DNA from 3 places in the Neoundibacterium parvum genome. Region 2 is predicted to be linked to each of the others. Evidence: predicted binding sites of a transcription regulator. Region 2 holds the regulator's gene; each other region holds the start of a gene.
What was found. Region 2 encodes sigma-54, which starts transcription at its own class of promoters, with help from an activator protein. Its sites were predicted from a motif close to TGGCANGNAANCTGCTTT; they were not measured.
Positions count from the first base shown of each region.

Region 1: a site for sigma-54 is predicted at 8,087-8,104, ahead of urtA (urea ABC transporter substrate-binding protein). Genes of this name have one in related genera too.
Region 3: a site for sigma-54 is predicted at 1,714-1,731, ahead of EJN92_RS01785 (PEP-CTERM sorting domain-containing protein). Genes of this name have one in related genera too.

Region 1 is NZ_CP034464.1:3,449,780-3,459,889, reverse strand. Features, by position in the region: gene ureC (urease subunit alpha) at 1-417, opposite strand, end outside; gene EJN92_RS15135 (urease subunit beta) at 414-758, opposite strand; gene ureA (urease subunit gamma) at 782-1,084, opposite strand; gene EJN92_RS15125 (urease accessory protein UreD) at 1,234-2,115, opposite strand; gene urtE (urea ABC transporter ATP-binding subunit UrtE) at 2,120-2,818, opposite strand; gene urtD (urea ABC transporter ATP-binding protein UrtD) at 2,819-3,673, opposite strand; gene urtC (urea ABC transporter permease subunit UrtC) at 3,670-4,803, opposite strand; gene urtB (urea ABC transporter permease subunit UrtB) at 4,800-6,404, opposite strand; gene urtA (urea ABC transporter substrate-binding protein) at 6,767-8,020, opposite strand; gene EJN92_RS15095 (chalcone isomerase family protein) at 8,434-9,054, shown strand; gene can (carbonate dehydratase) at 9,267-9,935, shown strand; gene EJN92_RS15085 (hypothetical protein) at 10,005-10,110, shown strand, end outside.
Region 2 is NZ_CP034464.1:1,211,707-1,221,816, forward strand. Features, by position in the region: gene EJN92_RS05110 (monovalent cation:proton antiporter family protein) at 1-658, opposite strand, end outside; gene EJN92_RS05115 (KpsF/GutQ family sugar-phosphate isomerase) at 772-1,806, shown strand; gene EJN92_RS05120 (KdsC family phosphatase) at 1,806-2,333, shown strand; gene lptC (LPS export ABC transporter periplasmic protein LptC) at 2,330-2,971, shown strand; gene lptA (lipopolysaccharide transport periplasmic protein LptA) at 2,994-3,587, shown strand; gene lptB (LPS export ABC transporter ATP-binding protein) at 3,589-4,332, shown strand; gene EJN92_RS05140 (RNA polymerase factor sigma-54) at 4,350-5,837, shown strand; gene hpf (ribosome hibernation-promoting factor, HPF/YfiA family) at 5,959-6,303, shown strand; gene EJN92_RS05150 (enoyl-CoA hydratase/isomerase family protein) at 6,688-7,779, shown strand; gene EJN92_RS05155 (DUF4197 domain-containing protein) at 7,880-8,590, opposite strand; gene EJN92_RS05160 (deoxyguanosinetriphosphate triphosphohydrolase) at 8,633-9,778, opposite strand; gene aroKB (bifunctional shikimate kinase/3-dehydroquinate synthase AroKB) at 9,802-10,110, opposite strand, start outside.
Region 3 is NZ_CP034464.1:394,975-405,084, reverse strand. Features, by position in the region: gene EJN92_RS01795 (LysR family transcriptional regulator) at 1-245, opposite strand, end outside; gene EJN92_RS01790 (YeiH family protein) at 429-1,547, shown strand; gene EJN92_RS01785 (PEP-CTERM sorting domain-containing protein) at 1,765-2,382, shown strand; gene EJN92_RS01780 (hypothetical protein) at 2,450-2,902, opposite strand; gene EJN92_RS01775 (hypothetical protein) at 2,958-3,416, opposite strand; gene EJN92_RS01770 (amino acid aminotransferase) at 3,814-5,007, shown strand; gene EJN92_RS01765 (LTA synthase family protein) at 5,220-7,241, shown strand; gene EJN92_RS01760 (nitroreductase family protein) at 7,491-8,129, opposite strand; gene EJN92_RS01755 (hypothetical protein) at 8,329-9,210, opposite strand; gene EJN92_RS01750 (PAS domain-containing sensor histidine kinase) at 9,394-10,110, opposite strand, start outside.

The sequences.
Region 1 (10,110 bases), 2.2 Mb from region 2:
ACAGATGAAATGGATATGACTATCGACACCACCGGCGGTGACGATCATGCCTTCGCCGGCAATGATCTCAGTCGCGCCGCCGATTGCCATCGTGACGCCGGATTGGATATCAGGATTACCGGCCTTGCCTATCGCCGCAATCAGACCATTCTTGAGGCCGATATCGGCTTTGACTATGCCCCAGTGATCCAGGATCACGGCATTAGTGATGACGGTATCCATCACATCGGCATGCACGCGCTGCGACTGGCCCATGCCGTCGCGTATCACTTTACCGCCACCGAATTTCACTTCTTCGCCGTAAATCGCATAGTCTTTTTCGATCTCGATAAACAAGTCGGTATCGGCCAGACGAATCCGGTCGCCCGTAGTGGGGCCGAACATTTCGGCATAGGCTTGCCTTGAGATTTTTGTCATTTGGTTTGCTCCAGCGTTTGCTCCACCGTTTGCTCTGCGAGTTTGCCCATCACCAAGCCATTGAAACCGTAGACGATACGATCGCCCCCCAGCGCCACCAACTGTATGGTCCTGATCTGGCCCGGCTCGAAGCGCACCGCAGTGCCTGCCGTGATATTTAAGCGCATGCCGTAAGCAAGTTGACGCTCAAATTGCAGAAACGGATTAGTCTCAAAAAAATGAAAGTGCGAGCCGACCTGGATCGGCCGGTCGCCACTATTGGCCACTTTCAGCGTGATAGTGTCACGGCCGACATTGAGTTCAATGTCGCCCGCCTGTATCAGCATTTCACCTGGAATCATGCTGTTCTCCACATCTCAAAATATTAAGGAATCGGGTGATGCACGGTGACCAGCTTGGTGCCATCAGGGAAAGTCGCCTCCACCTGTATGTCCGGGATCATCTCGGCGATGCCATCCATGACGTCGGCACGTGTGAGAATTTTGGCGCCATCCGACATCAGTTCAGCCACCGTCTTGCCGTCACGCGCGCCTTCCATGATGGCAGCAGAAATCAGCGCGATCGCTTCCGGATAATTCAGTTTGAGGCCACGCGCCATGCGCCGCTCTGCCAGCAAACCGGCGGTAAAAATGAGTAACTTATCTTTTTCTCTTGGAGTCAGTTCCATCGCATCCTCTATTGCAAAACTCTACCAATAAACAAAACCAATTTAAAAAAAGCACAGCCCGCTTGCGCATATTCCATGCGGGTTTCCAGCCTGCATGGCCTGCAGACCGCATGGGATATGCGCGCTGGGCCTGCCTGTTTTTTATTTCTTCAGGTATTCCAAATTCTTAATGCGACCGCCTCACGCCCTATGATTTCCGGGCGCAAATAACGCCAGGCCATGAGCATCAGCGCCCGCGCCATTTCGCTGGCATTGCCCAGATAGCGCACCACGATCACCGCCTTGAGCTGGGTTACGCCGAAGCTTCCTGCTCCAGCCAGCAAGGCACTAGCCTCTTCACGCAAGGCAGCTATCACAGCAGCCGGCACCGTCTTGCCGGCTGCTAGCAAAGTGGCGCAGACCGTATTGCCACCCAAACCCAGCAAGCCCGTCATGGCCAGACTGCCGCCAGTGACTGCGCCTTGCTCAAACCAGATCAATTTACCTTCGCGGCGTATCGTGCTGTGCTGAGATATTTTCCCGGAATGAAAACTTTCACCCGAGGCGGTGCGGCCAAAGCACAAAATATCGCAGCCGATAAAACTGGCGTCCTTCGCCAAGTTGATGGTTTGCGATAGCTGTACGTGGGCGGCATCAAAAAATATCGTCTCTTGCGGCAGCCATTCCACGCTGGCTGCTTGCTGCACCGTCATTTGTACGCTCTGCTTAGAAATTTTTCCGTTGGCCTTGTACCACTTAGCTGCCCCTGGCGTGGCCAGCAAGGCGTGCGCATTCGCTTGCACGCTCATTGCGATTTCCAACTGATCGCCACCGACTACGCCACCCGGTGGATGGACAATAATCGCATGGCAAATTTGTCCGCCCTCTGGATACAGCGCTTTTTGCACGCGCAAAGGGCCGACATGCGAACGCTCGGTGAGGCGGGTGGTGCCGCCATCATCGCTAAAACCCAAACGCAGCTTGGCCTGCCACGGCGCGATGGCTATAGCTGCAATTATTTGCTCGTCCAGCAAGGCAAGATCGCTAGACATATGGCTATACCGCCAGGTGACGTTTTACGTCTGCGCCGTCCATCGCCGCTTGCGTGCCAGACGCCACCACTTCCCCACGCGACAGCACCACAAACTTATCGGCCAGTTCGCGGGCGAAATCAAAATATTGTTCGCACAGGATAATGCCCATGTCACCGCGTTCGCGCAGCAGGCGTATCACCCGGGCTATATCCTTGATGATGGACGGTTGTATGCCCTCGGTAGGCTCATCAAAAATGATCAGCTTGGGCTCGGCCAGCAAGGCCCGAGCGATCGCCAGTTGTTGCTGCTGACCGCCGGACAAGTCGCCGCCGCGCCGCTGCAGCATTTCTTTCAGCACCGGAAACAATTCATAGATGTCGCCCTTGATATGCGATGCTTGCCGGGCTGATTTGGTCGCCATCCCCATCAACAGATTTTCTTCTACCGTCAGGCGGGCAAAAATCTCACGCCCCTGCGGTACGTAGGCAATGCCTAATCTGGCGCGTTCATGCGGCCTTAATTTGCTGATGTCACGGCCCTCCAACTTCACCGATCCACTACTGAGCGGCAGCACGCCCATCATGCATTTGAGCAGCGTGGTTTTGCCGACCCCATTGCGTCCCAGCAAAGTGAGGCACTCGCCTTTTTTAACCGTCAGCGAAATCCCGCGCAAGGTATGCGAGGAGCCGTAATATTGATTCAGTTGTTCCACTTCTAACATTTAGCGCCCCAAATACACTTCGATGACACGTTCGTCGTTTTGCACTTGCTGCATTGTCCCCTCGGACAATACAGAGCCTTCATGCAGCACCGAGACCTTGCCTTGCCGCGCGATTTCGGTGACAAAACCCATGTCGTGCTCCACCACCATGATCGAATGCTTGCCGCGCAATTCGTTGAGCAGTTCGGCGGTGCGGGCGGTTTCGGCGTCCGACATACCGGCCACCGGCTCATCGAGCAAAATTAATTCTGGCTCCTGCATCAAGAGCATGCCTATCTCCAGCCATTGCTTCTGCCCGTGCGAGAGCAAACCGGCCGCGCGCGCCTCTTGCCCGTTCAGGCGTATCAGCTTCAAGATTTCTTCTATTTTGCCGCCCTGCTCAGAAGTGAGTCTGAAGAACAGGCTGGGCTTGACGCGCTTATCCATCTTCATCGCCAGTTCCAGATTTTCAAACACGCTATGCTGCTCAAACACGGTGGGGCGTTGAAACTTGCGGCCGATACCGGCATGCGCAATCTGCACCTCGTTCATCTTGGCCAGATCAATAGTCTGACCAAAAAATGCGCTGCCAGAACTCGCTTTGGTCTTGCCGGTAATGACATCCATCATGGTGGTCTTACCCGCACCGTTCGGGCCTATGATGCAACGCAATTCACCGACCGAGATATCCAGCGTGAGTTTATTCAAGGCCTTGAAGCCATCGAAGGACACGGTAATATCGTCCAGATACAGAATAGCCCCATGCGTGGTATCGACCCCGGCACTCTTGACGCGGCCATAATTGACGCCGTAATCAGCGCGGCTACCCGGCTCTTCACTCAGATAGGTTTCGCCAGATTTGAGTACTTTGCTCATAGCGCCTCCGGTGTTTGTTTAAGTTTTTTGAATTTTTTCATTTTTTTCAGCAAACCTAAGATGCCCTCTTGCATGAACAGGGTCACCAGAATAAACAGCAGGCCTAGCGCAAACAGCCATAAATCCGGGAAGGCGGCGGTAAACCAACTCTTTAGACCATTGACGGTAAACGCGCCGACGATGGGGCCGAGCAAAGTACCGCGGCCACCGACCGCAGCCCAGATCACCATCTCAATAGAATTGGCGGGCGACATTTCAGACGGATTGATGATGCCCACTTGCGGCGCATACAGCGCACCGGCGATGCCGCACAAGACCGCAGATAAAGTCCAGACAAACAGCTTAAACCACAAGGGGTCGTAACCGATAAACATCAGGCGCGATTCGGAATCACGCACCGCCTGCAAGACACGCCCCAGTTTAGAGTTGACGATACTGCGGCACAAAATCAGGGCAGCTAACAATGTGCTGAGGGTAATCAGATACAGAACCGCCTTGGTGCCTGGCGCTGTCACGCTATACCCAAGTATCCGCTTGAAATCAGTAAACCCGTTGTTACCACCAAAGCCAGTGTCATTGCGGAAAAACAGCAACATAAAGGCAAACGTCATGGCCTGCGTGATGATAGAAAAATACACACCTTTGATACGCGAGCGAAACGCAAAATAGCCAAACACAAATGCCAGCACGCCCGGCACCAGGACCACCAGCGCCATGCAATACCAGAAGTTGTCGGTCATGGCCCAATACCATGGATAAGTTTTCCAGTCGAGAAACACCATAAAATCGGGCAAATGACTTTGATACACGCCATCGCGGCCTATCGCACGCATCAGATACATGCCGTGCGCATACGCGCCCAAGGCGAAAAATACCCCATGCCCTAAGGATAAAATACCGGTATAACCCCACACCAGATCGAGCGCCATCGCTGCCAGTGCATAGCACATGAACTTGGCCACCAGACCCAGCATATAGCTAGATACATGCAGCGCATGGCCGTCGGGGAAACTCAGATTAAGTAGCGGCAGTAAGGCGGCAATCACGCTGCAGACCATAATCGCCGTCCAGACCGGGCGGGCAAACAAAGGCTGATGCTTCACTAGCTTATTCATGGCGATGGTATTCATTCGACGCTCCTGCCTTTCAATGCGAACAGGCCTTGCGGGCGGCGCTGGATAAAAATAATGATAAAAATCAGGATAAAAATTTTACCCATCACGGCACCGGCAAACGGCTCCAGGAACTTATTCACTTCGCCCAAACCAAACGCGGCAATCACGGTGCCGGCCAACTGCCCTACCCCGCCCAGCACCACCACCATAAAAGAATCGACGATATAGCTTTGTCCCAGATCTGGCCCAACATTACCCAACTGCGACAAGGCAACGCCACCCAGACCGGCAATCCCTGAGCCCAGGCCGAAGGTCATCATGTCGACCTTGGCAGTGGAGACCCCGACGCAATCGGCCATACGACGGTTTTGCATCACCGCCCGTACAAAAAGGCCGAGCCGGGTTTTATTCAGGATCAGCCACACCGCCAACACCACCAACAAGGAAAAAAATACGATGACGATGCGGTTGTAGGACAGCACCAGGGAACCCAGCACCGTCACGCCACCCGACATCCAGGAAGGATTGGCGACCTCGACGTTTTGAGCGCCAAAAATGCTACGCACCGTTTGCATCAACATCAGGCTGATGCCCCAGGTAGCCAGCAAAGTCTCGAGCGGGCGTCCATACAACCAGCGTATCACCGTGCGCTCAAGTGCGATGCCAACCGCTGCCGCGACAATAAAAGCAGCCGGCAAGGCCACGATCAAATAGGCATCAAGCGCGGCCGGCAAATAGCTGCGAAACAGCATCTGCACTACATACGTGGTGTAGGCACCTATCATCAGTAATTCGCCATGCGCCATGTTGATGATGCCCATCAGGCCGAAGGTAATCGCCAGACCAAGAGCCGCCAGTAGCAGCACGCTACCGAGAGAAATACCATACACCAGATTGCCGACAAATTCGGTCAGCGCCAGATGACTGTCGAGCGCTTTTAGGGTTGCCGCTACTTCGCGGCGCACCGCTTCATCCGGCTCTGCGTAAAGACCATCCGCCGACTTTTCTAGCATTGCTTGCAATACTGGCTTGAGGCTAGCGTTGCGGGTTTGCGCCAGGGCATGCGCGGCTTGCCTGCGTATCGCCGCATCGGGCGACTGCAGATTGGCGCTTGCCATCACCATTTTCAGTATCGCCAGTATCTCGTCATCCTGCTCCTTGGCGATGGCGATTTCTATCAGTGGAATTTGTTCTATGGCTGCGCTTTTTTGCAATTCCAGCGCGGCGCTAAGGCGCACCGTGCGCTCGGGCGAGAGTAATTTAAACCCTGACAAGGCGCCATCGACGACGGCGCGCAAACGGTTATTCACGGTCACGCCATCAATACCATCGGGTGTCTCGCTAATCTGGCCGTTAAGCGGATGAAAAGCTTTACCGTCGGCCACAATCAGGAACTCGCCGTCCGGCGTGCTGTAGGCGCTATCGTTTTTTAAGGCGTTCAAGACCTGCTGCGCCTCGGGGCTGGCGAGTGCCGCAATCTTGGCTACCGCCGCTATGCGCGCATCCGGATCGTCGCCCGTCAGCGGCTTGAGTAATGCCGCATCGATAGCGGCAATTGCACTAAGCGCATGGGTGCAAAGTAGGAAAGCTATATAAAATTTGTTGGATAGACGCATATTGCTGTCGTTGGGTTTTCGCCGCCCTCCTTTTTTTAAGCATTCCAAATCAATCTAATAGGACTTACGCAAAATTGCTCCAGCTAGGCGCACCGCCGAAGACAGTACTCTAGTACGGCAAGGCGGATGCAACGACGCTGGGGCGGTTTTGCGTAAGTACTATCTAAGCCGGACTCAAGCTCCCTCTCCCGCTAGCGGGAGAAGGTTGGGGTGAGGGCGATTCAGATTATTAAAATGCTAGAGTTCCAGGAATTATTGCGGCTTGAAATTACTTGAGAAAGTGCGTTGCTCTACCGCCCTCACCCCCAGCCCCTCTCCCGCAAGCGGGCGAGGGGAGCTTATGTCGCTGCGCTTGGTAAAAACTACAGCTTCTGCTTGCCTTCGTTACCGGCGATATACGGGCTCCAAGGCTGCGCACGGATCGGCGCTTTGGTTTTGTAGACCACACTGAACTGACCGTCACCTTTGATCTCACCTATCATGACCGGCTTATGCAGGTGATGATTGGTGGCATCCATGGTCAGCGTAAAACCGGATGGCGACTTAAAAGTCTGCCCTGCCATTGCCGCAATTACTTTATCGGTATCGGTAGATTTGGCTTTCTCTACCGCTTGCTTCCACATATTGATACCGACATAGGTCGCTTCCATAGGGTCGTTAGTAACGACCGTGCTGGCGTTCGGCAATTTTTGCGCCACTGCGTAGGCTTTCCATTTTTTGATGAACTCATCATTCGCAGGATTTTTTACCGACTGGAAATAATTCCAGGCTGCCAGATGACCGAGCAAAGGCTTGGTATCAACGCCGCGCAATTCTTCTTCACCGACCGAGAAGGCAACCACAGGAACATCGGTGGCTTTCAATCCGGCATTGCCGAGCTCTTTGTAGAACGGCACATTCGAATCACCATTAATGGTAGAGATCACTGCAGTCTTGCCGCCGGCCGAAAATTTCTTGATATTCGCGACGATGGTCTGGTAATCAGAATGACCGAATGGGGTGTAGACCTCGTCGATGTCGGTGTCTTTCACGCCTTTTGATTTGAGGTAAGCGCGCAGGATTTTATTGGTAGTGCGCGGATACACATAATCGGTGCCGAGCAAGACAAAACGCTTGGCCGCGCCGCCTTCTTTACTCATCAGATATTCGGTCGCTGGTATCGCTTGCTGGTTCGGTGCGGCACCGGTGTAGAACACATTTTTCTCCAGCTCTTCACCTTCATATTGCACCGGGTAAAACAGCAGGCTATTGAGTTCCTTAAATACCGGTAGTGTCGATTTGCGCGAGACCGAAGTCCAGCAACCAAACACCACCGCCACCTTATCTTGCGAGATCAGTTGACGCGCTTTTTCTGCAAACAAAGGCCAGTTGGACGCTGGATCAACGATGACAGGTTCTAGCTGTTTGCCCATCACGCCGCCCTTGGCATTGATCTCGGCGATCGTCATCAAGGCCACGTCTTTCAAGGACGTTTCCGAGATCGCCATGGTGCCGGAGAGTGAGTGCAAGATACCAACCTTAATCGTATCGGCAGCCATCGCCTGAGACATCCAAACGTTGGCAACGAGTGTCATAGCGCCTAATGCGCTAGCCTTCAAAATCATGCGACGTGACATAAATTCTCCTAGATGAAAAAAGAAAAAAAGGCAAAAAGGGTGAGGACTGCGACTTCCCTAGCCTAGTTAGCAAAATTGATGCCACGCTCGCCTGCCCAGTTTTAATGCCTTCATGACTAATTATTTTGCCAACACGGTGCGTTTATCATGTGCAGCCGCTGTGCCGCACTGAATCGGTGAGAGCTAAGCACCAGAACAAGGATTATTCGATAGAAGCGAAAAAAGCGGCCTCAGCCTAGTCAATGCACAGATCTGAAGGGAATTGAGGTGATAGAAAAAGCCACACAAGATGATCTTGCCAGCCGACAAGGAAATTTAGGTATACTGCGCATTTAGACCTCAGCCTCTAATTTAAATGACGGGCGAGGAATAGCCAGGGGTCTTGATTTTAATACTAGGAAATGGAATTAGGCATGATCTTAAATACCGGGAAACGCTACCTGCTAGCGGCAATTTTAACCTTCAGCGCGAGTCTGAGCGGTCATGCTAGTAGCGCCGAGGTGGCGGGGGTCAAACTCGAAGATAGCCTACCGCTCGCCAACACAGAATTAAAACTCAATGGCGCAGGAATACGCTACAAAGCCATCTTCAAGGTCTATGTCGCTGGCCTGTATCTGAAGGAAAAGAAAACCACAGTCCCGGAAATTTTGGCATTAGCCGGACCTAAGCGCGTCAGCCTGGTGATGTTGCGCGGTTTGAGCAATGAGGATTTCGGGCGTGGCTTCGTCACCGGCATCCAACAAAACACAGAAAAAGCCGAGAAAGCCAAACTGATCGCACAATTTGTACGCTTTGGAGAAATGTTTGCCTCCGTCCCTGAATTAAAAAAAGGCGACGTCCTGATCTGCGATTGGCTGCCTGGAGTCGGCACCGTGATGTCCTTAAATGGTAAGCAGATGGGCGAGCCGTTCCAGGATGTGGCTTTCTACAACGCGATTTTGCGCATCTGGCTGGGAGAAAAACCGGTCGATAACGGTTTGAAAAAAGCCATGATGGCCGACACCAGCGACGACAGCAAGAACAGCTATCGCTAACACTTTCATCCGGCTGGGTTTAAGGCTGGCTTTAAGCTGAACGAAGACTGACAGCCAAGCAATCAATTTTAAAACACTATTAAATCCACTGCCTAGCAGCTGTATCGCTAGGCGTTTTTTTGCGCGCCGACTTTGCTGTAGTGCAGCATAAGCAAGGCATACAGGTTAGAATCACGCCTGTTGAAAATAATAGACACTAGAGGACGAACACCATGACTTTACCTAGCAGCAGCGGTCTTACACCTCAGCAATTATTTGAAAACAATAGAAAATGGGCGGCAGCCATTAGCGCCAAAGATGCCGACTTCTTTAAAACACTCGCTTCGCAACAAAATCCCGAATACCTGTGGATAGGCTGCTCGGACAGCCGCGTTCCTGCTAATGAATTATTGGGCTTATTGCCGGGCGAACTTTTCGTCCACAGAAATATCGCCAACGTGGTGGTGCATTCTGACCTGAACTGCCTGTCGGTATTACAGTTTGCGATTGATGTACTGAACGTCAAACACATCATCGTCTGCGGTCACTATGGCTGCTCCGGTGTACACGCCGCGATGACGGGCCGCCGCGTCGGCCTGGCCGACAATTGGCTGCGCCATGTGCAGGATGTCCATCAGAAACACGAACGTTATCTGGGCGAGGTACTGCCCCTTAAGCAACGCTCAGACCGACTGTGCGAACTCAATGTCATCGAGCAGGTAGTGAATCTGTCGCAGACCACGATAGTCCAGGATGCCTGGGAACGCGGTCAGCCCCTGACCGTGCATGGCTGGGTCTACGGCCTGCAAGACGGTTTATTGAGTGAACTGGGTATGTCTATCAGTTCGCCAGACATGCTGGCACCACATCTGGAACGCAGCCTGGCGCGCTATCAAGACTAAGTCGCTGCTAAGGCAGCGGGTAGTCGATTGCGCCTACCAAATTTTACCTATGAAGGCCTGAGACTTGCCATGAACATCCTTCCGCTATCAAAGTTAGGACGCACTGCCGCAATGTCTTGGCTGACAGTCTGCAGCGCAGTCTTAATTTTTGCCTACGTCCAACAGCAAATTCCCG
Region 2 (10,110 bases):
AACGCCGCTTGACCACGATGCCGAACCAGCCACGGACTAATTTCTGCCCCAAAAACAACAACAAAAACAAGACCAAGGCGGCCTTGCCACCTGCCCATGCCAAAGTTTCAAACAGGTTGCCACTATGCGCCGCCAACGCTGGCACCAAAATTAACAGCGGCACCACGGCTAAATCCTGAAACAAGAGCACGCTAATAATCTGTTTACCGTGCGGGCTTTCCAGCTCCATCTTCTCGGTGAGCATCTTAGAGACAATCGCGGTGGACGACATTGCCAGCGCGCCTCCTAAGGCAAACGCAGCCTCCCAGCCTATTTTGAATTGCCCTGGTAAGTAATATGCAGCTGCCAAACCACACGACATCGCCATCACGATAGTGAGTATAACCTGCGCCATCCCAAGGCCAAACACGGCGCGCCGCATAGACATCAACTTGGGCAAAGAAAACTCTAAGCCGATAGAGAACATCAAGAACACCACCCCAAACTCGGCCAATTCATGGGTGGCAGAGCTGTCTTGCGCCAAGCCCAAGCCATGCGGCCCGACCAGAATACCGACCACCAGATACCCCAACATAGGCGGCAATTGCAGCATGCGAAAAGCCACGACACCGAGGACGGCGGCGCTTAGAAGTAGGAGTGTGGTGTCTAGAGCAGTCATATTTCTTATTATTGCCGATTTAGAGTGTGCCCAGACCAACAAATGACGAACAATATTCATTTCTCTGTAACTGGCAGAGTTCTTGCTTAGACATTTTGGTTTATACTAAGGGCATGAGTCCACTAGCCCCCCCCACCCTCACCAGCAGCGCCGCAGCCGAGGCCGATGCGACTGCGCACGCCTTGCAACTAGCCTGCGAGACTTTACAGATAGAAGCCGATGCGGTACTCGCGCTGAGACAAAGACTGAGTGGCGCTGACGCAAGCGCATTCACGCAAGCGATGTCCTTACTACTGCATTGCGAAGGTCGCGTGGTGGTTTCTGGCATAGGCAAATCCGGCCATATCGCGCGCAAGATTGCCGCCACCTTTGCCTCAACTGGCACCCCCGCATTTTTTGTGCATCCGGCTGAAGCGGCACACGGCGATCTGGGAATGGTGACGCGCCAAGATGTGTTTATCGCGATCTCGTATTCTGGCGAGGCATCGGAATTGATGTCGATCTTACCGACCATCAAACGTCTGGGCGTGAAACTGATCGCCATGACTGGCAAGCCTGAATCTAGTCTGGCCAAATTGTCCGATGTGCATTTGAACGTATTCGTAGATAAAGAAGCTTGCCCCTTGAATCTGGCACCGACCGCCAGCACCACGGTGACTCTGGCCTTAGGCGATGCACTGGCTGTTGCAGTCCTCGACGCACGCGGTTTTCGCGAAGAAGATTTTGCGCGCTCACATCCGGGCGGCACTCTTGGCCGCCGCCTGCTCACTCATGTGCGTGATGTCATGCGTACTGGCGAGGCAATTCCACAAGTTGCGCCCGAGACTAAGTTAAGCGCGGCGCTGCTGGAAATCACGCAAAAAGGCATGGCGATGACGGCCGTGGTCGATCCCGAACAACGCATCATAGGCGTTTTTACCGATGGTGACTTACGCCGCTTAATGGAAAAAACTCAGGATTTTTCACAAGTACGCATCGTCGACGTGATGCGTAAAAATCCCCGCAGCATACGGCCAGAGCAACTCGCGGTAGAAGCGGTTGAAGTCATGGAAACCCATCGTATCAACCAATTATTAGTGGCCGATGACAGCGGTAAGCTGGTCGGTGCTCTGCACATTCACGATCTGACTCGCGCTAAGGTGATTTAATGACACTCGCTGCCCTGAAAAAAGCTGCCCAGGTAAAATTGATGATTTTTGACGTCGACGGTATCTTGACCGATGGCTGCCTGCATTTTGGCCCTGAGGGTGAAATGATGAAGAGCTTCAATGTGCTCGATGGCCAAGGCATCAAACTATTGCAACAGTCTGGCGTGATCACCGCCATCATCAGCGCGCGCCAATCAGCCATCGTGACCAAACGCGCTGCCGACCTGGGAATTACCCATGTCATGCAAGGCATACACGAAAAAAAAGCGGCGTTCCTGGAGCTAATCTCCATTTTGGGTATCAAAGCCGAGCACTGCGGCTACATCGGTGATGATGTGATCGACTTACCAGTTTTATCCCGGGTTGGCTTTTCTGCCAGCGTACCGAATGCACATGCCGAAGTAAAGTCACGGGTGCATTACCTCACTCAGGCGCAAGGCGGCAATGGTGCGGCACGGGAAGTTTGCGATTTTATTTTGCAGGCTCAAGGCCGTTACGATAGTGTCTTAGCTAATTTTCTGGCATGAAATATCATCTTACTGCCGATCGATTTCGCATTTGGCTAGGCGTCGTCTTGCTAGCCTTAGTTACCCTGGGTAGTTTTTGGATACTCAAAACTTTGCGTCAAAATGGTGACGAGGCGAATGCGCGCCGCAGCGTGCGTAGTGAGCCTGACTACTATGTTGAAAGATTTAATTTCATACGTTTGCCAAATAATGGGCAGGCCAATGTCAGCATAGTCGGCGACAAGCTCACTCATTATCCACGCAGCGATGATCTGGAAATCCAACAAGCGCGCATCACCAGTTTTTCCGCGGATAAATCACCGATGTATATCCGTGCCTTGCGCGCAGTAATCGAGCAAAAATCGACACTAACATCGCCCATACGCGAGCATGATCAAATTCATTTACTCGGCGATGTACAGGTCGATAGACCGGCCACCAGCACCTCGAGCTTCATGCAATTGAACACCGACTATCTATTGGTTTTACCAGATGAAAACACCATGAAAACCGACACCGCGGTGACGATGACGACAAGCACATCGGAAGTGCACGCGGTTGGCATGACAGCCGACAACAATACCCAGCAAGTGGAGTTACTTAGCAAAGTAAGAGCGCGTTTCAGTCGCGCCGGCACGTCCCCAAAACCCCAGTCTTAAAGTAAATCAGGAAAAATTTTCTATGTATGCCATCCGCAATTCAGGCCTGAGTTATCTCGGCCAATTAACGATATCGCTGTGTTTTCTGGCGCCTGTAGCTTGTGCTCATGCCGAGAAAGCCGACAGTCAAAAAGAAACCAATATTGAAGCTGAACTTTCCAATTCTGATGGCAAGAAAAACGTCACTACCCTTACCGGCGACGTGGTATTGACGCGCGGCACGCTGATAGTCAAATCGGATCGCGCCGTGATTACCCAAACTGCCGACGAGCACATGAATGTGGTGCTCACCAGTAAACCGGGAAAGCAAAATTTCTTCCGGCAAAAACGCGATGGTGGCGATGATTTATGGGTAGAGGGCGTGGCCGATCGCATCGAATACGACGATAAAACTGAATTAGTCAGGTTTATCTCGAAGGCACGTGTCAAGTATCTAGAAGGCAAAAAAGTCACGCAAGAGCAAGAAGGAGAGTTTCTTTCTTACGATAGCCTCAATGACGTGTTTGTTGCGACAAACAGCATAAACGGCACTCATGTGCCAGGTGCTGGTCGCGTGAAATTGACGCTGCAACCCAAGCTGGCAAAACCAGTCAATCTTGTTACTCCGATCAAATAATATGACTAGTACACTCGTCATTCAGGGTTTGCAAAAACGCTATGGGGCGCGCCAGGTGGTGCGCGATGTTTCTTTAGAAGTGAAAAGTGGCGAAGTAGTCGGCTTACTCGGCCCCAATGGCGCGGGTAAGACCACCTCCTTCTATATGATCGTCGGCTTAGTCCCCTCAGATGCGGGGAAAATCGATATCGACGGCGTTGATATCTCGCGCCTACCGATACACCAGCGCGCCAAACTTGGCCTATCTTACTTGCCACAGGAGGCGTCGGTATTTCGCAAGTTGTCGGTGGAAGACAATATCCGTGCGGTACTCGAATTACAAACCGATGAACACGGAAAATCTTTAAGTAAAGCCGCCATCGAACAGCGTCTCGATGCCTTGCTCAATGACTTGCAAATCGAAGGCTTGCGAGAAAATCCAGCGCTCTCTTTGTCTGGCGGTGAACGCAGACGGGTAGAAATTGCCCGTGCACTGGCAACCAATCCGCGCTTCGTTCTGCTCGATGAACCGTTTGCCGGGGTCGATCCGATTGCGGTCATAGAGATACAACGCATCGTGGCTTTCCTGAAAAAACGCGGCATAGGCGTCTTGATCACCGATCACAATGTGCGTGAAACCTTAGGCATTTGCGACCACGCCTGCATCATTAATCAGGGTGCGGTATTAGCCAGTGGTAGTCCGCAAGAAATCATCAGCAATGAATCGGTCAGGCGCGTCTATTTGGGAGAGCATTTCCGCATGTAGCGGAAATCATTATCGGCATGAAGCAAAGCCTACAGCTACGCACCTCGCAACATCTGGCGCTCACGCCACAATTGCAGCAATCGATACGGCTACTGCAATTGTCTACGCTAGAACTGCATCAAGAGCTAGAAAACTTGCTGATAGAAAATCCCATGCTGGAGCGGGTTGATAATCCTCTCGATAGCGCGGTACGCTTGTTGGCGGACGGCGCTATTGGCAGTACAGAATCACGCTCAGAAACGGAGTTCGGGGTCAGCCCCGTTGATGATCAGAATAATGCAAGTAGCGATTCGGGCGAAGTCTCTGAAGTCAGTAATCCTAGCGACAGTACCAGTCCTAGCGAAACCGACTGGAGTTTTGATGACGCTCCGCAAGGCAGTAAATCCTCAGAAGAAGATGAGGGAAGACCGCAATTAGAAGCGGCGCATATTTCCCTAAAAGAACATTTGCTAGAGCAGATGCGCCTGAATCTGCGTGAACCACGCGATCTGGCCTTGGTGGAATTGGTGATCGATGCTCTCGATGACAGCGGCTATCTGATCGAGAGTCTGGAAGATATTCATTCCAGCATTCCGCTAGAACTCTTGGTCGAACCTGAAGAACTCAATTTTGCCTTGTTTATGGTGCAAAGTTTTGACCCGCCAGGAGTGGGCGCTCGCAACTGCGCTGAGTGCCTGGCGCTGCAGATCAAACGTCTGCCCAAAATCCCTTTCGTCACCCGCCGCCTCGCACTTGCCATAGTAGAAACGCAAATAGGCTTATTTGCGCAACGCGATTTTGCTCGCTTAAAGAAAATTTTTAATTGCGACGATGAAGATTTGCGTGAAGCGCAGGTGGTGATACGTTTGTGCAAACCCAAACCTGGCGCCGAGTTTGCCGCCAGCAGTTCTGATTATGTGGTGCCAGATGTGATCGTCAGCAAATCGGCTGACGGCTGGCAAGTGGTATTGAACCAAGACATCATGCCTAAGCTGCGCGTGAATAGCATGTATGCCAATATCATGAAGCAAAATCGTGGCGATGGCAGCCTTACCCCGCAGTTACAGGAAGCACGTTGGCTGATCAAAAATATGCGACAACGTTTCGAGACTATCTTGCGTGTTTCGCAAGCGATAGTTGAAAGACAACGTAACTTTTTCACACATGGAGCGGTCGCGATGCGCCCTCTTGTTTTGCGCGAAATTGCTGATACACTGGGTTTACATGAGAGTACAATTTCTCGTGTGACCACTCAGAAATACATGCTGACCCCACATGGTATGTTTGAGCTGAAGTATTTTTTCGGTAGCCACGTCGCCACTGAAACCGGGGGAGAAGCATCATCAACGGCGATACGAGCACTCATCAAACAATTGATAGGAGCAGAAAACCAGAAAAGCCCACTCTCTGATAGCAAGATTGCAGACATGCTGGGTGAACAAGGGATGGTCATTGCGCGCCGCACAGTCGCCAAGTACCGCGAAGCCCTTAAAATTCCACCAGTCAGCTTGCGAAAATCTTTGTAAATATTGTTCTTGAAATTTTGCCTTAAATTGCTATATATGATTTAGCTCAAACAGGTTTTTCAGATTGGGCCCATAGTAATAGCGATAGTGTCATCAAGTAACATCACCATAGGAGCGTTTTATGAATCTCACCATCAGTGGTCATCACCTTGAAGTAACTCCTGCAATTCGTGAACATGTACAAAATAAGCTAGAACGTATCAGGCGACACTTCGATCAAGTCATTGATATCGCCGTCACCCTGACGGTCGACAAGCTCCGAGAAAAGGACAAACGTCATAAGGCAGATATTAATCTGCACATCAGCGGTAAAGATATCCACGTAGAAAGTCTGGCGCATGATCTGTATGCAGCCATCGACACTCTGGTAGACAAACTAGATAGACAGGTCATTAAACACAAAGACAAAATTCAGGAACATCCGCATCAAGCGATCAAACATATTCCTGATCCAGCCTCAGTGTAAGACTAGCAACCCGCAAAGGGAATCCAAAACTAGGACGCTCATCAGCGTCCTTTTTTGTTTCCGTCTAGAATCCACCTCCACGACAAGACTGGTTTGTACGCTTCCTTGGCAAGCTGCGCAGCATCGCCCTTTTCCAATCGCCCCCAGATTCATTGTCTATCCAGCTAAAAAATGGATAAAATGACAGTCTCAATTAAGTTAAAAATCACTGCGAAAGCATACGGCAAGTCGAGTTTTTTGTGTTTCAAAAGTAGGCATGCCTGTCGCACACTGTTTATGCGGGTTTCCAGCCTATCTAGCCGGTAAGCCGCATGCAGATTGCGCGACCAGGCAGGCACTCTTGGACTTTCTTATTTCCATCACCTTCGTGGCAAGCCAAATTCTATGAATAATCACGTACAGAGCGTTATACAAAATCGTATCGGTTTCATCACCTTAGATAGGCCAAAAGCCCTCAACTCGCTCTCCTTAGAGATGGTGCGCAGCATCACCGCCCTACTTTTACAATGGAAAGATAGTGAGGAAGTTACTGCGGTCTTTATCCACAGCAGCAGCGAAAAGGCATTTTGCGCCGGCGGCGACATACGCTTTTTTTACGATGTAGGCACCGCCACACCTAAGGGCGACAGTGCCTTGCTGGAAGATTTTTTTAGCGAAGAATACGCCTTAAATCATTTAATCCATTTTTACCCTAAGCCCTATGTGGCCCTGCTAAACGGCGTAGTCATGGGTGGCGGCATGGGCATCGCCCAAGCGGGCCCAGCTTGTCGTCTCAGAATAGTCACAGAACGCACTAAGATGGCCATGCCTGAAGTAAATATTGGGCTATTCCCAGATGTGGGCGGCAGCTATTTTCTGGCGCGTAGCCCGGGAGAAATTGGTACCTACCTAGGAATGACGGGTGAAATCATCAATGCTGCGGATGCACTGTATGCTGATTTGGCAGACGTGTATATTCCTACAGCGGCCTTACCCGCCTTGATGGACTTGTTGCGCACTAGCAGCGCAACGGATATTCGTGATCTGATCCGTGCGTTTGCCGCTCCGTATGCCGAACAAGCTATTCCTGAAGAAAGTACACTGGCCAAAAATCGCGCCGCGATAGACTTACATTTTGCTGGGAAAGATACAGGGAAAGTCTTGGCTTCACTAGCGCAGGATCAGACCGAATTTGCCAGGCAGACCAGCATCCTGATGCAGAAACGTTCGCCTTTGTTGATGGCCGTCACACTCGAGCAATTGCGGCGCGGTGCAAAGATGAGCGTGGCAGAATGTTTGCGCATGGAACGTACTATGGTGCGCCATTGCTTCAAACACGGTGAGGTCTTAGAGGGCGTGAGGGCCTTGGTGGTGGACAAAGACTATGCGCCGCGCTGGTCACCAGCCAGCTTAGAGCTAATCGACGAAGCCTTAATACTCAGCTTTTTCGAACCAGTCTGGCCGGATTACGCCCACCCTTTACGCGATCTGCTGTAGCCAAATTTTTGATCGCTAAGTGCTGGGTTTGCCAGGCACTTAGCGTTTCAGACTAGCAGCAAGAGTAATGTAAACTCTGCCGCCAAATTCGTGACACAACTCACTTTAACAAGCCAAATACCTTACCAATAATTTTACTGCCAGCACCGATAGGGTCCTGGCGTATCGCTTTTTCTTCTTCAGCGATCATCAGATACAAACCATCTAAAGCGCGTTGCGTCACATAGGTTTCGACACTGGCTTGCTGCGCCGGAACCACGCCAAATTTATGCGCTTGCCCCATCACCGCATTGTACTGGGGAGAGAGCCCAGCCTTATCGGTAACCCCTTTGACCATGGGTAAAAACTTCACCGCTAAAGGCGCGGCTGTCTTTTGCTTAAAAAAATCGGTAACCGAAGTGTCACCGCCAGTGAGTATATTTTTGGCATCCGTGACCGACATAGATTTGACGGCATCGAGCAACAAGGGTTTCGCCATGGGTACTGCAGCCTCAGCGGCGCGATTCATGGATACCAGCAATTCATCGAGTTGCTTGCCTTGCCCAGTCATTCTTAAAATTGGTAGTGCCTGCTCTAGCACTGAGGGCAAAGGAATTCTGACTTTGTCGTTATTATAAAAGCCGTTTTCGACACCCAACTTGCTTACCGCCAGTTCCGAACCTTTATTCAAGGCAGCCTTTAATCCAGCACTGGCATCTTGATTACTTAACTCATCCAGCGAGAAAGCCCAGGCTGACACGGTGATACCGAGCGCGGCAGTTGTCAGCAAAAATTTTGAGCTTTTTACGAAAAAGAAAGAAGCAAGTTGCATGTGAGATCCGAATCTAAAAAAATCAAAGGAATGTACGAGTAGTTAAATTTCTTCAATAGAAAACAGGCGTCTATGTTCTCTGATCGCATAACGGTCAGTCATGCCGGCGATATAGTCCGCAATTTTACGGGCCTGCAGGGCATTGCCGTTCGTCATGCCAGATTTAATCTGATAGTCGGGCGGCAGTAGTATAGGTTCTGCCATCAGCAGGTTAAACAATTCGCGGACTATAGTGCGGCTTTTGCTGGTCATGCGGTTCACCAGATAATGCCTATACAGATTCTCGCGCAAAAACTGTTTTAAGAGTAGCGCCTCTTGAAACATACTATCGGAAAATGCAATCATCTTGGGCTGCGCCCTAACCTGATCTACCGAAGTCGGGGCATAATCCGCAATACGCTGCTCTGAAGTCTGAATCAAATCAACGATCAGTCTATCTATCATCCTGCGTATCGTTTCGGATATTGCACGCCGGCCATTGATACCGGGATAGGCCAAATCGACCGCATGCCTATGGCTAGCATAAAAATCCAACTCCATCAATTGTGTCTCTTGCAACAAACCTGAACGCAAACCATCGTCTATATCATGATTATTGTAGGCAATTTCGTCAGCCAAATTGGTTAACTGGGCCTCTAAGGTAGGCTGAGTCTTATCGATAAATCGCTGCCCTACCTCACCAAGAGTTTTAGCGTGCGGTAAGGAGCAATGTTTAAGTATGCCTTCGCGCGTTTCGAAACTAAGATTTAAGCCGTCAAAAGCGCCATAACGTTCTTCCAAGGCATCGACTACGCGTAAGCTCTGCAGGTTGTGTTCAAAACCGTCGTACTCTTGCATACAGGCGTTTAAGGCATCTTGCCCGGCATGTCCAAACGGCGTGTGACCAAGGTCATGGGCTAAAGAAATTGCCTCGACCAAATCTTCGTTCAAACTAAGATTGCGAGCGATAGAACGGCCTATCTGCGCTACTTCCAAGCTATGCGTCAAGCGCGTGCGAAACAGGTCACCTTCATGATTCACGAACACCTGGGTTTTATACTCCAGACGCCGAAAAGCACTGCTGTGTATGATTCTATCGCGGTCACGTTGAAATTCAGAGCGCGAGCCAGGCTTGGGTTCAGCGTGAAGCCGACCGCGTGAAGTGCCCGATTGGGCCGCGTAGGGAGCAAGTCGGGCATCGGAGAACATAGGTGGCAATCTAAAAACAGTTTCTAAATACTGGCTCGCAAGCAAGCGAGTAAGGTCTCTTTTGGCACGCCTGTAATAATCGGCGCACCTAAGGGCTTGAGTAAAATAAACTTGATTTGCCCATTCTCATTTTTCTTATCGACTTCCATCAGTTCCAGCCAGCGACTCTCACCCAAATCAGGTGCGATGCTAGGCAAACCAGCAGCTTCAACCAATTTTTGCACTCTGATCTTACTGACGTAATCGATATACCCCATACGGCAAGATAAATCAGCCGCCATCACCATGCCACAACCGACCGCTTCACCGTGCAGCCATTTACCATAGCCCAA
Region 3 (10,110 bases), 820 kb from region 2:
CGTTCTATGTTGACTGCGTCATCGATTAATTGGCGCGCCTGCGGTAACAGTAGGCGCCCATTATCATTGAGAATTAGGCGTTTGCCGACGCGGTCGAATAGCTGTGTGCTTAGCAGGTGTTCTAGTTCATTCAAGGCGGCACTGGTGGCCGATTGCGACAAAGCCACCACGTTAGCGGCGGCGGCAGTACTGCCCTGGTCGCATACGGCGAGGAAGATCTGTAATTGTCTAAGACTTAGCCGCATCTGAAAAATATTCCAATTAAGTTTAAGGAAAAAGCAGTAAGGCCTAGAAAATATTGAGCTGCAATTGAGTTGGTATCAAGCTGAAATTTAGCTTGATTATACATAAACAAGTCGTTTTATAGTTTCAATCGGCATCTGTAGACTACTTATATTCGGTTTTGTACCGTTATCGATAGGAACATGATGTCTAGCCTAACTGCCAAATTCCCTGTTTTCAGTGCTGTAAATCTGCTTGTCGCTGGCCCGGCTTCCTGGCTATCCAAAGTGGCACCAGGCGCGCTATTGAGTGCAGCTATTGCCTGGTTTTCCAGCGCTTTGGGGCAAGTTGCCTACTTCCAGCAGCATGCGCTGAGCACACTAACGATTGCGATACTTCTAGGAATATTTTTCGGCAATACAGTGTTTCCGCGCATAGCGACACCATGTGCTGCTGGCGTGGCTTTTTCTAAGCAAACTTTACTGCGGCTGGCGGTCGTCTTGTACGGTTTGCGTCTGACGTTTCAGGACGTGGCGCAGGTCGGTGTCGCTGGCGTGTTGATCGACGTCCTGATGCTCAGCTCTACCTTTGTGCTGGCGCTATTGCTAGGCTTGAAGCTGTTCAAGCTTGATCGTGAGACGGTTATCCTGATCGGCGCCGGTAGTTCTATTTGCGGTGCAGCTGCGGTGATGGCGACTGAGCCGGTATTGCAGGCCAAGTCGGAAAAAATTACGGTGGCGGTGGCGACGGTGGTGGTCTTTGGCAGTATCGCGATGTTCGCTTACCCCTTGCTGTATCAGCTAAATCAAGAATGGCAATGGCTGACTGTTTCGCCGCAGGTTTTCGGTATTTATATAGGATCGAGCTTGCATGAGGTGGCGCAAGTCGTGGCAGCGGGGCGCGCGGTTAGCCAGGATGCTGCTAATACCGCAGTCATCGCCAAAATGCTCAGGGTGATGATGCTGGCCCCTTTTTTGATAATGTTATCGATTTATCTGCTGCGCGATAAGCGCGTTGCTGAAGAGCGCAATCAACCAGCTGAGGGGGCATTCAGCGGCATCAGCTTTCCTTGGTTTACTCTGGGCTTTATGCTGGTGGTCGCGCTCAATTCGCTGGCGTGCCTATCTGCTGAAGTCGTCAACTGGCTAATCAATTTTGACGGCCTGTTAATGGCAATGGCCATGGCCGCTTTAGGTTTGACGACGCAGGTCTCTGTGATCCGACAGGCGGGCATTAAGCCGCTGTTGTTGGGGGCATTGTTATTCTTGTGGCTGATGCTAGGCGGGGCACTGATAAATTTAGCGGTGTTTAGCCTATGGGCCTAGGTGTTATCGCAAGTTTTACAGCTAGCCACGCTGTGGATGTTGGCTGAGGTGCGGTTTGGATTTGGTGTAAAAGAAAGAATAAAATGTGTCGGAAAATTTTACACTGCACAAATGGGTTGATACTGAAATTCCCTTAAGTAAATGATTTTATAGGGAAATGTATTCCAGGCATATATATTGCTTATTAGTCTGCCATGTTCAATTCACTCTATAAATAATGAAAAATTTACTCGCTTCCATGTTGTTAAGTATCGTCGGTTTTAGTTCTGCCAATGCAACCGTCCTGACCGCCACGACTAACGTTGATAATACGTTTAGATTGTATGTTTCCACTAGCGATGCAGTTTTAGGCAGCTTGATGGGCTCAGGAAATAGTTGGCCAACGACTTACACTTCGAGTGCGACTTTGGCAGCAAACACCACACAATACATTCATATGGTGGCAACCAATCAAGGTGGTCCTGGCGGCTTTCTGGGCATGTTTAGCTTGAGTGACAATGCTTTTGCTTTCGATAATGCGACCCAATTGCTGTTGACGAATCCAACTGACTGGAAGCAAAACACGACTGGTTTTGGCAATGCCACTTCTGCTGCGGTAGGCGAAGGCAATAATGGCGTTGGTCCATGGGGCATGCGTCCTGGCTACGGTACAAATTCGCCAACCTGGATCTGGAACTATGTCAGTAACACTGGTAACGATTTCCAAACTGTTTATTTCTCAGCCAGAATCAATGCGGTGAACAATGGTTCACAAGTACCTGAGCCAGCTTCCCTGGTTTTGTTGGGCCTAGGTTTGGCAAGTTTGGCAGCAGCACGCAAGCGCGGCGCTAAGTAAGAATTTGCACTCAATAAAAAACCCGCTTTAGCGGGTTTTTTTACGTTTGGGCAGGGAAGTAAATCACTCAGGATGTCACGGTTTCCTTCAGGCTCAGTAAAATCGCCTCGGCCTGTTTTACATCAGCTTCGCTATCGAGATAGACCGCCATCTCGACTTGTCCGCGTTCACCTAATGCAAAGCAATGAAAAGCGGCGACAGTTTCCGGCTCCTCAGCGATACCATCTTGCTCGCTGATGTTCTCGTGCAGGCGATAGCTAAAGCGCAGCATGCCCTCACTGCTGCTGGTGCTGACTTGGTGGGCATCATTCGACATCACCTTTTTGATATTCTCAAGACGCGCTTCTTGGCTTTGGGCATGGTCGTTATTCCAGATCGCGATCCAGATGGTCAACTGGGGATTCCAAAGCACCAGATCGCCTTCTTCTATGCGGCGATTGAATTTGCCCGGCAGCGTAATCCCCCAATTGGGAGTGAGTTGGTAGTTGCCCTCAACAACAGGGAAGTCGGCGTGTAGCATGGTGTTTTCCTTTTAAGGCTAGCCTCTGAGTTTGCTGCGTTTAATCGTGTAAATATTAGTGTTTGGAATTGAGTAAATTTCCTGTTGGCGTTGCGGCTATTGCCAGCGCAAATAACTGTAAGACGATGTGCGCGATTGCTTCGCTCTGGAGCGAGTGCTCGCCGGTCGCTAAGGCACTGCGTATGCGTGTAATCATAGTCAGTTGATCTGGATTATCTCTGATCTGGCCAAGCACCGTCAGCGCTTTCATGCTTAGCTGAGTCTGAAACAGGATGGGGCCGTCAGCGTAGTGATCCGAATAGCGGATCAGACCCTCATCTTTCAGAAAGCTCAGCGCTTCAAAGCTAGCTTCGAGTGATTCTAAGCTGTGCTCACTGGCGATCTGCGCAGGATTTGCCAGTGCGGCGATCTCTGCGAGATTAAGTTCAGTTGGTTTCGGAAAGGCTGCGTACAGGCGCGCTAAGGTATGCAGAACGATGCGATTGAACTGGTCTATGTTATCGGGCAGGGGCATGGAGACTTCCTTGTACTTGGTAAGTTCTAATGTTCATTGAGCGGGATCTGGCAGTATTTTCACCGTTAATATTCATTTAATCAATTCCCCTGTGAATTAAGCAGGCATCGTGGCTGTGCTCTCTTCTTCAGTTTGGCGAATGAACGCAGACCTGCAAGGCGGTTATTGCGCTAATTTCGGTGCGGATTGCTATGCTGATTGGTATTGTGATCGCAATCAGACGTTTAAATTTACTGCCTCAATTTACTGCGTAAATTTGCTGCTTAAATCAGCAGCAATCGGGCAGAGCCTGATGAATGTGGCAAAATAGCGGTCTGGCGCTAATTGCGGGCTTTTTTGCAACGCATTTGGAGTAGCCATCATTTGACGATATCTTCATTTTTCTGGAGTTCTTACCATGTTTCAACACGTCGAAGCCTACGCGGGCGATCCTATTCTTTCCTTGAACGAAGCCTTTGGCAAGGATCCTCGTACCAATAAGATTAATCTCTCTATCGGGATTTACTTTGACGATGCCGGTAAGATCCCTATGTTGCCGTCGGTGCGCGCGGCCGAATTGAAAGTGGTGGCCGAAGCCGGCGCCCGTCCTTATCTACCGATGGAAGGCGCGGCCAATTTCCGCACCGCAGTTCAGCATTTACTGTTCGGTGCCGAGCATGCTGCCGTCAAGGCGGGTCGCGTGGTGACCTTGCAAACCGTGGGTTCTAGCGGTGGATTAAAAGTCGGTGGCGATTTTATTAAACGCTATTTTCCGAACAGCACCATGCTGATCAGCGACCCAACCTGGGATAATCACCGCGCCGTGTTTGAAGGCTCGGGCATCACGGTTAAAACCTATCCTTACTACGATGCGGCTACCGGTGGTCTGCGTTTTGATGCGATGCTTGCTGCCTTGCAGCAAGCCGAGAAACACAGCATCGTCTTATTGCATGCTTGCTGCCACAATCCTACCGGTGTCGATCTGACGCAGGCACAGTGGCAAGCTTTGGTGCCCGTGTTAAAAGAGCGCGAACTAATCCCTTTCCTCGATATTGCCTATCAAGGTTACGGTGAGGGCATAGCCGAAGACGCGTATGCCATCCGCCTGCTGGGCGATTCTGGCTTGAGCTTCTTCGTCGCCAATTCTTTCTCCAAGAGCATGAGCCTGTACGGCGAGCGTTGCGGTGCCTTGAGCGTGGTGTGCCCGGATGCGGCGCAAGCGGTGAATGTGCTGGGCCAGATGAAGGCGAATATCCGCCGCAATTATTCTAACCCACCGCTGCATGGCGGCCAGATCGTGGCACGCGTGCTGACCGATCCAGAATTGCGCGCCCAATGGGAAGGCGAAGTGGTGGCTATGCGCGAACGGATTCAGGCTATGCGTAAAAAACTGCACGATGTCTTGAGTGCCAAAATACCGGGTCGTGACTTCAGCTATTTCCTGACTCAGCGCGGCATGTTTAGCTACACCGGTCTTTCGGCAGAGCAGTGCGATCGCTTGAAGGAAGAGTTCGGCGTGTATCTGGTGCGCTCTGGCCGTATGTGCGTCGCAGGCTTAAATACCGGTAACGTCGAAGCCACCGCCACTGCGATGGCAGCGGTACTGGCCTAAATTAGCTTGGCGGGCCACACTTATCGCATTTTGATGAGTACCCCCGACAATGCGCATATTCCATGCGGGTTTCCAGCCTGCCCGGGCTGCAAGCCGCATGGGATATGCGTGAGCGGGCAGGGCCCAATTTTTTACTGCTAGCCTGTAGCAATAAACTCAGCAATAAATTCCGCAAACCGCAAGCCCCATCCCAGCTCCTAGTACTCTAAGCAATGACCCAGACTTCTACCGCTAACTCTTCCCGTGCCACCACTTCAAGCCCGCTACAAAAACTGATATTGGCGCAGCGTCAAAATATCTATGTACGTCTGGCGCTGATCGCGCTGTTGTGCCTGCTGCCTTTTTTGGTGGCAAGGGTGGCGTTGTACCTATTCTATTTTGAGCACTTTAGAAATCTCAATCTGCAGCAAGTGGCGATGGCGTTTTGGGTAGGTCTGCGTTTTGATCTCTCGGTGATCACCTTTAGTATGTTCTTGCCGAGTATTTTTTTACTACTGCCATTTCGCTGGGCGCAGCACCCGATTTGGCAGCGCTTGTGGTGCTGGATTATCTATCTGGGTTTACTGCTACTGGTGGTTTTGCTGATCGGTGATGCCGTGTATTTCGGTGAAGTCGGTCGCCACGTCGGCTCTGAGATCAGCACCGTACGCGCCGATCTGGCCCCCATGTTGACGTTGGCCTTGCATCAGTATTCCGGCTTGCTGGCACTGTTCGCCGCTTTCTCGGTGCTGGGTGCCTGGGTTTGGCATAGAGTGGTACATCCTGTAGTGCCGGTCATTAAACATCGCTCGCTCAGGTTGATCGGCTTGTTGTTGGTGTTGGCCTTGTGTGTGGTCAGCGGGCGCGGCGGCTGGACCAATAAACCTATCAGCGTCTCGGATGCCTTTTTTTCTAATTCTTCGGCGCAGGCTTATCTGACACTCAACGGTGCCTTTGCCGTGAGTCATGCGCTGGCCGACAATACCCCGCCGGTGCATGATTTTATGCCGCAGCAAGAGGCGATTGCACGCACCCAAAAATCGCTGGCAGGCCAGCACCCCGTATTTCAAGATCCGGCCTATCCGCTGTATCGACAGTTGAATATGGCTGCCAACGCGTCAGCAGGCACAAGCGCCAAGCCGCCCAATGTGGTGGTCTTGGTGCTAGAGAGTTGGGGCGCGCAACACATCGATGCCATCCGCGCACATCTGGAGCTGCCGCCTATCGGTGCCACTCCGCATTTTGATGCGCTGGCCAAGCAAGGTCGTCTGTACACCCGCTTTTTTGCTAATGGTCAGCGCTCTATTGTGGCGGCGCAATCTATCCTGGCCAGTCTGCCTACTTTACCCGGCATGTTGTTTCTCGGTGAGGGCATAGAGCAAAATCGCCAGAGTTTCATGGGCGAGATGGCGCAAGCGCAAAACTACCAGACCATCTTTTTGCAGAGCGATCACCGCGTCTCGTTTCGTTTCAATTCTATTTCCGCGCGCGCTGGCTTCGCGACTTATCTGGGCGCAGAAGATATGCCCGAGCTACACCCTAAGCCTAAGCCCGATTTGGTGTGGGGAACCTGGGATCACAATACCCTGCAACAAGCGAATCGCCTGTTCGCTCAGGCGCAGCAAACTCAGCAGCCATTTCTAGGCTATATTTTCACCTCCACCACGCATGCACCGTTTATGGTGCCGGAACAGCGCTGGCGCAAATATCCCGAGACCAGTGAGCTGAATAAATTTCTAAATTCTATGTATTACGCCGATTGGGCGATTGCCGAAATGATGGCGTCCGCCAAACAAGCCGGCTATTACGACAACACCATCTTCATCATTACCGGTGACCATGTCAGCGGGGTGGGCGACTATAAACAACACGTGCCTAATCTTTACCATATTCCGCTGCTGATCGTCGGGCCAGGGATTACGCCCGGGGTCGATGATCGCATCGGTAGTCATGTGGATATTTTGCCGACTATCGCCGAGCTGGCGCATTGGTCAACTGGCTACGCCGGAATAGGGCGCTCGCTGCTAGACCCCGAGCGAGTCGAAGAACGGGTCGCCTTGTCGGTGCGCGGCGAGGTGATCGATCTGATTTCAAATCGTGGCTGGATCTCGCATAATTTAAATCGCACAGTCGGCAATAGCGCCGACCTGCCAGACACAGTGAAGTCAGAACTAGAGCAACTACTGCTGGCGCACTATCAAAGCATTAGCCACCTGATGCTGGAAAACCGGATACAGCCCGCTGCTAAGCATTAAGGGATACTCACCCTAAAATTCTTAAAATATCGCCGTTTCCGCATATACATTGCGGGTAGTAAAAATATACTGGTGAGGAGTATGTGGTTTTTGCTGCTTGAAGAGAGCTGCGTGTGCCTCGCTCTGCTGCATCGGTGCTGCTGTCGCTGATAGTTGTGCTGACTGTTGCGCTGAACTCGCAGGCGTAAAAAAGGGACGGTAAAATACCGTCCCTTTTTTTACTTCCGTTAAGGCAAGCAGATTTAAATTTTACTTAATCTCGGTGACAAACTGCGCATGTGGGCGACGGATTTTCTTCAGCTTGGCCAGCCAATCCTGCTCTTCTTCACGATAGCCCAAAGGCATGATGACGACGCTGCGCAGGCCGCGCTCTTTTAATCCCAGGATGGCGTCGACTGCATCGGTATCAAAACCTTCCATCGGTGTGCTATCGACTTCTTCGGTCGCCGCTGCGATCAAGGCCGTGCCGACGCCGATGTAAGCCTGGCGGGCCGCGTGCTGATAATTCACTTCGGCGCTGCGTGCTGGGTAGCTGCCCAGCAGTTGCTGGCGATAGCTTTCCCAGCCTTCGTTTTTAAAACCGCGCTCTTCATTGGTCAGATCAAACATCATATTGATGCGCTCTGCCGTGTAATTATCCCAGGCGGCGAACACCAGCAGGTGCGAGCAATCCGTGATCTGCGCCTGGTTCCAGGCAGCCGCCTTGATTTTTTCGCGCACGTCTTTATTGGTGATGACGAACAGTTCATACGGCTGCAGGCCGCTCGATGTGGCAGTCAAACGTACCGCTTCGACGATGCGATCAATTTTCTCTTGCGCCACCACTTTGGCAGGGTTCATTTTTTTTGTGGCATAACGCCATTGCAGCTTTTGTAATAGGTCGGACATGAATCGCTTTCTGGATAAGGGCTTGACAGTGAAACGCTCAAGGCGACTTCACCGCTTAAAGTCGGCTGACTGGCGCGTCGGCTGCAAAGGCTACTTTTTGGGAGCCTTGCTGCAGCTTACCCAGCCCATCTGGGGTGGGTAAGTGGTTTCACAAGCGCTGCAGCGATTTTTTTTCTGTCTTGGCGTTAAGCGCGCCTTCTTAAAAATTGACTCTCACATGCAAGCCCTGATAGTTGATCTTGCTGGCGTCGGGTGCCGCTTCGTATTCCAACTCTATGATGGCGTCGTCGCTAAAACTGGTATCGAATAAGGGCGGTGAAAAGCTCGCTACTGGCTTATTCGATTTCTCTGGTTTTTCCATCATGATCGCAAGCCGGCGCTCGCCTTGGATTAAGCTAGCGCTGCGTAAATCGGTGAAATCGGCTGGAAAGCTGAGCATGACTTTACTCGATTTGCAGGGACCGCCCAGCGCCCTTACAAAATTACGCGCCATAAACGGTAGATCATCGTAATGGATAGCCCAAAACATCTGGCACTCCAGACGCAAATCACCCAGCCGCCTTTGATGCGCGGCCAGCTGCGGGCTGCGCACATACGGCCACCAGCGAAATAATTCCTTCTTACGATTGATCATCAACTCGGCATTGTCTTGTTCGGCCTGGGCGTCACGAGGCAAAGTGAAAGTGCCATTGTCGGCCAGCGCGATCGCCAAGCTGTGCGCATCACTGGCCAGCCGCAATGCCACCCCGCTCAAAGTGGCCGTCGCATTACGTGGCTTGAGGATGAACTTGGCGCTGGCCTGCGGTGCCAAAGCATGCTGCTGCTCAAACGCAGTGAGCCCCTTGAGCATGACACGATACGGTTTCCAATCCGGATTCTTAGTGGCGCTGACGTCCACCTCGGCGATAGGCTCAGCGCTGGCTTCGGCAGCCGAAGCGGCGGCAGTTTCTGCGCTCGCCTGATTAGTTAGTGGGCTAGTTAGTGGGCTAGTTGTTGGATTAGCTTGTGGGTTAGCTTGGGCCGAGATTGCCGCGCTGAACAGCGCGCAAAAGAGGCCAGTGAGTAGGGCGTTTTTTTTCATCGTTAATCAGTGTAAAAAATTCTAAGGGCGAGTTATTGTGAGTCTTGAAGTAAGCGGCGTGCTGAAATTTTCTGGCTAGTATAATTACATTTGGGCGAGCATAGTGGCGGCTAGCTAAGTATCGCGCTGCGCCCCCGTTGGTGCTGACTGGCGCGCCTATCCTTGCTTTTTACAGGCCTTGGTTTACTCGATTTGTGCTGACTCTGCTTGCTGCGCCAGTGGTATCGTAAACCAAAATGTACTGCCTAGTCCGGCGGTTGAGCTGAAGCCAATTTCGCCGCCCATTGAGATGATCAATTTTTTTGAGATGTTTAATCCTAGACCGGTGCTACCTTGTTTGCGGGTGTCGCCGCTATCGGCTTGGGCGAATGCCTCAAACACTTTGCTCTGGAACTGCGCAGGTATTCCGCTGCCAGAGTCTTCAACTTCGACCAGCACCGCTTGGTTTTGCTGGCGCGCCCGTAGATGTACTTGCGCCCCTGGATGGGAAAATTTTGCGGCGTTCGACATCAAATTATCCAATACCTGTCTGAGTCGATTGGCGTCGGCGATCACCAGGTAATCCTCGGCGACTGCGCTGTACTGATAGCTGACCTGATACTGGCTGGCATAGGCGGCATTGGCGCTGATGGCATCCTGGATTAATTGGTGCAGACTGACTGGCTCCAGATGCAGCGGCAGTTTACCGGATAAGAGTTTATCCATGTCGAGTATGTCATTGACCAGGGTGATGAGGCGCTGGCTATTGCGATGCGCCACTGTGACGATCTCTAGCGCTTTGGCGGGCAAGGTGCCAAGTACCCCGGCTTCGAGTAAACCTAGGGCACCGCGTATCGAGGTGATTGGGGTGCGTAACTCATGGCTGACGGTGGAGATAAATTCAGTTTTAATTCTATCCAT